2 regions of the Serratia sp. FDAARGOS_506 genome follow, and region 1 is predicted to be linked to the other one. Evidence: predicted binding sites of a transcription regulator. Region 1 holds the regulator's gene; the other holds the start of a gene.
What was found. Region 1 encodes PurR, which represses purine synthesis genes. Its sites were predicted from a motif close to CANGCAAACGTTTGCNTG; they were not measured.
Positions count from the first base shown of each region.

Region 2: a site for PurR is predicted at 1,322-1,339, ahead of purM (phosphoribosylformylglycinamidine cyclo-ligase). Genes of this name have one in related genera too.

Region 1 is NZ_CP033831.1:3,627,813-3,631,409, reverse strand. It holds gene EGY12_RS17685 (C40 family peptidase) at 1-132, shown strand, start outside; gene sodB (superoxide dismutase [Fe]) at 332-910, shown strand; gene EGY12_RS17675 (YnhF family membrane protein) at 975-1,064, opposite strand; gene purR (HTH-type transcriptional repressor PurR) at 1,389-2,414, shown strand; gene punR (DNA-binding transcriptional activator PunR) at 2,411-3,355, opposite strand; gene punC (purine nucleoside transporter PunC) at 3,479-3,597, shown strand, end outside.
Region 2 is NZ_CP033831.1:201,070-204,666, reverse strand. It holds gene purN (phosphoribosylglycinamide formyltransferase) at 1-199, opposite strand, end outside; gene purM (phosphoribosylformylglycinamidine cyclo-ligase) at 199-1,236, opposite strand; gene upp (uracil phosphoribosyltransferase) at 1,492-2,118, shown strand; gene uraA (uracil permease) at 2,326-3,597, shown strand, end outside.

The DNA.
Region 1 (3,597 bases):
CTCGGCAACGGCAAATTCATCCAGTCGCCGCGCACTGGCGAAGAGATCCGCATCAGCCAGCTCGACAACGACTATTGGCAAAACCACTATATCGGCGCACGCCGCGTAGTGACGCCGAAAACCATTCGTTAATACCCTGTTCTGCGCGGTTGCGGCCCCGGTCGCAACCGCCTGCTCAAGCTATCGCCCATCGCACTTCCCCACGCGCATTTCTCGCTTTTCCTCCTGTTTTTTATGATGAAAATTGTTAAGATTGAATGACCACAATAAAAAACGGCCCATATGGCTCTCGCCCCGGCGGGAAGCGAGTGGCGCCGTAAAGGAGGAAGCAATGTCGTTTGAATTACCTGCATTACCGTATGAGAAAAACGCGCTCGAGCCGCACATCTCCGCCGAGACCCTGGAATACCACTACGGCAAGCACCACAACACCTACGTGGTTAACCTGAACAACCTGGTGAAAGGCAGCGAGTTCGAGGGCAAATCGCTCGAAGAGATCATCAAAACCTCTAACGGCGGCGTCTTCAACAACGCAGCACAGGTGTGGAACCACACTTTCTACTGGCACTGCCTGTCGCCACAGGGCGGCGGTGAACCGCAGGGCGAACTGGCGGCGGCGATCGTCAAATCCTTCGGCTCATTCGCTGCGTTCAAAGAGCAGTTCACCGATGCCGCAGTGAAAAACTTCGGCGCCGGCTGGACCTGGCTGGTGAAAAAACCGGACGGCACGCTGGCGATCGTCAACACCTCCAATGCGGCCACCCCGCTGACCGGTGAAGACAAACCTCTGCTGACCGTTGACGTATGGGAACACGCGTATTACATCGATTACCGCAATGCGCGTCCAAAATACCTGGAAAACTTCTGGGCGTTGGTCAACTGGGCTTTCGCGGCGGAAAACCTGGCGTAAGCGCAGGCCTTGCCTAAGTGACGAGGCGCAGCGTGGCTGCGCCTTTTTTAAAACTGGCGGGAAATCAGTTCAACGCAGCGACAAAGCTGAAAGCGATGATCATCGCCAACGCACAAACGGTGGTGAACAGCGACATCTTCAGATCGGTATCCATGACAACTCCTTTAAAATGGGCTTTCCTAAGGATAAAAGGCGCACAATTAGTACGTCAAATCATTTTCCCACAGTTCGCCGATAAAATCTTGTTATCATTTCCCGGTTTATAATCTCGATTACCTCTTCCACTTTTGTTCAATATGCGACAAAATTCGCAGTTCACAACTGCGTACCGGCATCCATGCCCCTCCTGATTAAGCGCTGAAGACTTCAACACACTAAAAACTCAGTTTTCGCTTCTCTGGAGAAGGATCTACGCAGGCAAACGATTAACATCACACTTACATGCTGTAAACATGTGAGTTCAGGAGTCATTCCTTACATGGCAACGATTAAAGATGTGGCCAAACGCGCGGGCGTTTCCACCACCACCGTTTCGCACGTCATCAATAAGACTCGTTTCGTCGCCGAAGAGACCAAAGCGGCCGTGTGGGCCGCCATCAAAGAGCTGCATTACTCGCCGAGCGCCGTGGCGCGCAGCCTGAAAGTCAATCACACCAAGTCGATCGGCCTGTTGGCCACCTCGAGCGAAGCGCCCTACTTCGCCGAAGTGATCGAAGCGGTGGAAAACAGCTGCTACAGCAAAGGCTACACCCTGATCCTGTGCAACTCGCACAACAATCTGGACAAGCAGCGCGCCTACCTGGCGATGCTGGCGCAAAAGCGCGTCGACGGCCTGCTGGTTATGTGCTCCGAATACCCGGATCAGCTGCTGGGCATGTTGGAAGACTACCGCAACATCCCGATGGTGGTGATGGACTGGGGCGCCGCGCGTGGCGACTTCACCGACACCATCATCGATAACGCCTTCGAAGGCGGCTATCTGGCCGGCCGTTACCTGATCGAGCGTGGCCACCGCGATATCGGCGCCATTCCGGGCCAGCTGTCGCGCAACACCGGCGGCGGCCGTCATCAGGGCTTTATGAAGGCGCTGCAGGAAGCACATATCGAGATTCGCGAAGAGTGGATCGTTCAGGGCGACTTCGAACCGGAGTCCGGCTATAAGGCGATGCACCAAATCCTGTCGCAAAAACAACGACCGACCGCGGTATTCTGCGGCGGCGACATCATGGCGATGGGCGCCATCTGCGCCGCCGACGAGCTGGGGCTGCGAGTGCCGCAGGATATTTCCGTGATCGGTTACGACAACGTGCGCAACGCCCGCTACTTTACCCCGGCACTGACCACCATTCATCAGCCTAAAGAGCGCCTGGGCGAAATGGCCTTCACCATGCTGCTGGATCGCATCATCAGCAAACGCGAAGAGTCACAGGTGATCGAAGTGCATCCTAAGCTGGTCGAACGCCGCTCTGTCGCCGACGGCCCGTTCATCGACTACCGCCGCTAATCCCCCGCGCCGGAAGCCTGCGCGGCTTCCGGTTCCGCCTCGCTCAACCACTCCTGATTCAGCGTCTCGCCATCGCCCAGATACGCCAGCAGCCAGCTCATCGCCGGTGACGGTTTATCCTGTTGCCAGGTCAGACAGCAAGGGCTGGCGGGAAACGGTTGCTGCAGCTGCAACGCCTTCAGCTCACCGCGCTGCACCCGCGGCAGTGCCCGATGCGCCGGCATCATGCCGACGCACAACCCGGCGCACAAACAGTCGAGTGCCGAAGTCCAATCTGGCACCACCAGTCGCCGCTGGTTATCCAGCGTCCAGGTGACGCGCTTGGGCAGGTTGCGCGAGGTGTCCTCCAGGCAAAGCGAAGGATACGGCCGCAGTTGATCGTCATTCAGCGGCCCCGCCAACTGCGCCAGCGGGTGCTGCGGGCTGACCACGCACAACCAGTTCATATAACCCATGTCGCGAAAGGCGAAGCCGCCACCGACCGGCACCGCGCGCGTGGCGCCGATCGCCATGTCCGCCCTGCCGTCCACCAGCGCATCCCACACGCCGTTGAACACCTCGGGTTGCAGCATCAGTTCAACGTCGGGGAAATGACGGTAGAAATCCAACACCAGCTGGCGGCTGCGTTGCGGTTTGACGATGATGTCCACCGCGATATTCAGCTGGCCGCGCCAACCGTTGGCCACCTGCTGACAATGACGGCGGGTGTCGAGCATTTTTTTGATAACAGCTCGCGCATCCTTGATAAACAGTGCACCGGCCGGTGTCAATTCCACATCGCGGTGACGCCGCTCAAACAGCGGCACCGCCAGCCATTGCTCCAGCTGCCGTACGGTATAGCTGACCGCCGACGGGACCCGGTGCAATTCCTGCGCCGCCGCGCTGAAACTGCCGGTGCGCGCCACCGCGTCGACGACTTCAAGAGAATATTCAGACCACATCGTTTTGCCTTCAATTTTTTTAACAGCACTTTGCAAATATTACCGTTTCACAAGCAGAGATCCAGCCGGATACACTGACCGGCGCTAAAAACCTGCGACACTAAAATATTAACGAGAAATACCATGCGAAATTCCTTTGGCTTTATGTTCTACCTCGCCGGCCTGAGCATGCTGGGTTATCTGGCGACCGATATGTACCTGCCCGCCTTCGGCGCCATGCGGGAGGAACTGCAAATTTCCGC
Region 2 (3,597 bases), 1.4 Mb from region 1:
CCGCGCGATCGGCGTAAGCCTTGGCATCCAGCGCTTGGGCGGCGATGCCGGCCGCCTTGGCGCGCTGCAGGCCGTAAGCCTGCGCCTTGTTGCTGAACACCGCCACGATCTCGGCGGCGATGCGCCCCTGCTGGCAGGCGTCAATCAGCGCCTGGAGATTGCTCCCCTGGCCGGAGACCAACACCACGATCTTTTTCATCAGTTGATGACCACTTGTTGTTCGTCGGAAGAGGCGGTCAGTTTACCGATTTTCCACGCTTTTTCACCTGCTGCGGTCAACAGCGCGATGGCCGCTTCCACTTCGGCTTCCGGCAGGGCGATGACCATGCCTACGCCGCAGTTGAAGGTGCGGTACATTTCATGACGGCTGACGTTACCGGCCTGCTGCAGCCAGGTGAACACCGCCGGCCATTGCCAGCTGGCTTCGTCGATCACCGCCTGCATGCCTTCCGGCAGCACGCGTGGAATGTTTTCCCAGAAGCCGCCGCCGGTGAGGTGAGCGATGGCGTGTACGTCCGCCTTCTCGATCAGCTCCAGCACGGACTTCACGTAAATCTTGGTCGGCGCCAGCAGGTGGTCGGCCAGCGGCTTGCCTTCCAGCTGAGTGGCGGTCGGATCGGTGTTGCTCACTTCCAGGATTTTGCGCACCAGCGAGTAGCCGTTGGAGTGCGGGCCGGAAGCGCCCAGGGCGATCAGCGCGTCGCCGGACTGCACTTTGCTGCCGTCGATGATCTCGGATTTTTCGACCACGCCGACGCAGAAACCGGCCACGTCGTAGTCTTCGCCGTGGTACATGCCCGGCATTTCAGCGGTTTCGCCGCCCACCAGCGCACAGCCGGACTGTTTGCAGCCTTCGGCGATGCCGGTGATCACGCTGGCTGCGGTGTCCACATCCAGCTTGCCGGTGGCGTAGTAATCGAGGAAGAACAGCGGCTCGGCGCCCTGAACCACCAGATCGTTGACGCACATCGCCACCAGATCGATGCCGATGGTGTCGTGGCGTTTCAAATCCATCGCCAGACGCAGCTTGGTGCCCACGCCGTCGGTACCGGAAACCAGCACCGGCTCGCGGTATTTCTGCGGCAACGCACACAGGGCGCCAAACCCGCCCAGACCGCCCATCACTTCCGGGCGACGGGTCTGTTTAACTACACCTTTGATGCGGTCTACCAATGCGTTGCCTGCATCGATATCGACACCTGCGTCTTTATAGCTGAGAGAGGTTTTGTCGGTCACTGCGCGATTCCCCACGACGGTTTGCGGTTTGAAAACTGTGCTTCCGATGTTGATTCCGGAATAAGGCGCGGCAATTCTAACAGCGCAGGCAAACGTTTGCGAGCGGCTTGTGAACCGGCTCCGCTTTTTCGTCATCTATACTGATATTCAAACTTTTGTTGATCCCGATCGGGCTATTGTGGGTGGCGCGGCAAAAAAAAGGAGGTATAATCCCGCGATTTTTTTGGCCGCAACCACCTTAATAGGAGAAAAATGATGAAGATCGTTGAGGTGAAACACCCGCTGGTAAAACACAAGCTTGGCCTGATGCGCGAAAATGACATCAGCACCAAACGCTTCCGTGAGCTGGCCTCAGAAGTGGGTAGTTTACTGACCTATGAAGCGACCGCCGATCTGGAGACGGAAAAAGTCACCATCGAAGGCTGGTGCGGGCCAGTTGAAGTGGATCAGATCAAAGGGAAAAAGATTACCGTAGTGCCTATTCTGCGCGCTGGCCTGGGCATGATGGAAGGGGTGCTGGAGCACGTGCCGAGCGCGCGCATCAGCGTGGTGGGCGTTTACCGCGACGAAGAAACCCTGGAGCCTGTGCCTTACTTCCAGAAGCTGGTTTCCAACATCGAAGAGCGCATGGCGTTGGTCGTCGACCCGATGCTGGCCACCGGCGGTTCGATGATCGCCACTATCGATCTGCTGAAGAAAGCCGGCTGCCACAGCATCAAGGTGCTGGTCCTGGTGGCGGCGCCGGAAGGCATCGCCGCGCTGGAGAAAGCGCACCCGGACGTTGAGCTGTACACCGCCTCCATCGATCAGTGCCTGAACGACAAGGGCTACATCGTGCCTGGCCTGGGCGATGCGGGCGACAAGATATTTGGTACCAAGTAAACATTTGAGCCGACTTAACGAGTCGGCTTTTTTATGCTCTTCGTCTTTCAAGCTACAGCGTTGTTGGCTGCAGGCAATAACCCCAGTCACTTATTTGATATAAGCTCCTGGGGATTATTGCCTTGGCCGCCTGGCTGTAACTTGAAATCCATTGAGCATAGACAATTCAGCTTGCATAACGATTAATGACTCAGAGGAAAAGCACACATGACCCGTCGCGCCATCGGCGTCAGCGAGCGCCCGCCGCTGCTCCAGACCATTCCGCTCAGCTTCCAGCACCTGTTCGCCATGTTCGGCGCCACCGTGCTGGTGCCTATCCTGTTCAAGATCAACCCGGCGACCGTGTTGCTGTTCAACGGCATCGGCACGCTGCTGTATCTGTTCATCTGTAAAGGCAAGATCCCGGCCTACCTCGGTTCCAGCTTCGCGTTTATCTCGCCGGTGCTGCTGCTGTTGCCGCTTGGTTATGAAGTGGCGTTAGGCGGTTTCATCATGTGCGGCGTGCTGTTCTGCCTGGTGGCGCTGATCGTGAAAAAAGCCGGCACCGGCTGGCTGGACGTGATGTTCCCGCCGGCGGCGATGGGGGCGATCGTTGCCGTTATCGGCCTGGAGCTGGCGGGCGTAGCGGCCAACATGGCGGGGCTGCTGCCGGCGGAAGGCACCAGCGCCGACTCGACCACCATCACCATTTCGCTGGTGACATTGGCGGTTACGGTGCTCGGTTCGGTGCTGTTCCGCGGTTTCCTGGCGATTATCCCGATCCTGATCGGCGTGCTGGTGGGCTATGCGCTGTCGTTCTTCATGGGCGTGGTAGATTTGACTCCGATCCGCGAGGCGCACTGGTTCGCGCTGCCGACCTTCTACACTCCGCGCTTTGAGTGGTTCGCCATCTTCACCATTCTGCCGGCGGCGCTGGTGGTGATCGCCGAGCACGTCGGCCACCTGGTGGTGACCGCCAACATCGTGAAAAAAGACCTGATCCGCGATCCGGGCCTGCATCGCTCAATGTTCGCCAACGGCATTTCGACGGTGTTTTCCGGCTTCTTCGGTTCCACGCCGAACACCACCTACGGCGAGAACATCGGCGTGATGGCCATCACCAAGGTCTACAGCACCTGGGTGATCGGCGGCGCGGCAGTACTGGCTATCCTGTTGTCCTGCATCGGCAAGCTGGCGGCGGCGATCCAGGCGGTGCCGGTGCCGGTGATGGGCGGCGTTTCCCTGCTGCTGTATGGCGTGATCGGCGCCTCGGGCATTCGCGTGCTGATCGAGTCCAAAGTGGATTACAACAAGGCACAAAACCTGATTTTGACCTCGGTGATCCTGATCATCGGCGTGAGCGGCGCCAAGGTGCATATCGGCGCGGCGGAGCTGAAAGGCATGGCGCTGGCGACCATCGTCGGTATCGGCCTGAGCCTGCTGTTCAAGGTCATCAGCCTGTTCCGCAAGGAAGAAGAGGTGCTTGACGCGCCGGACGAA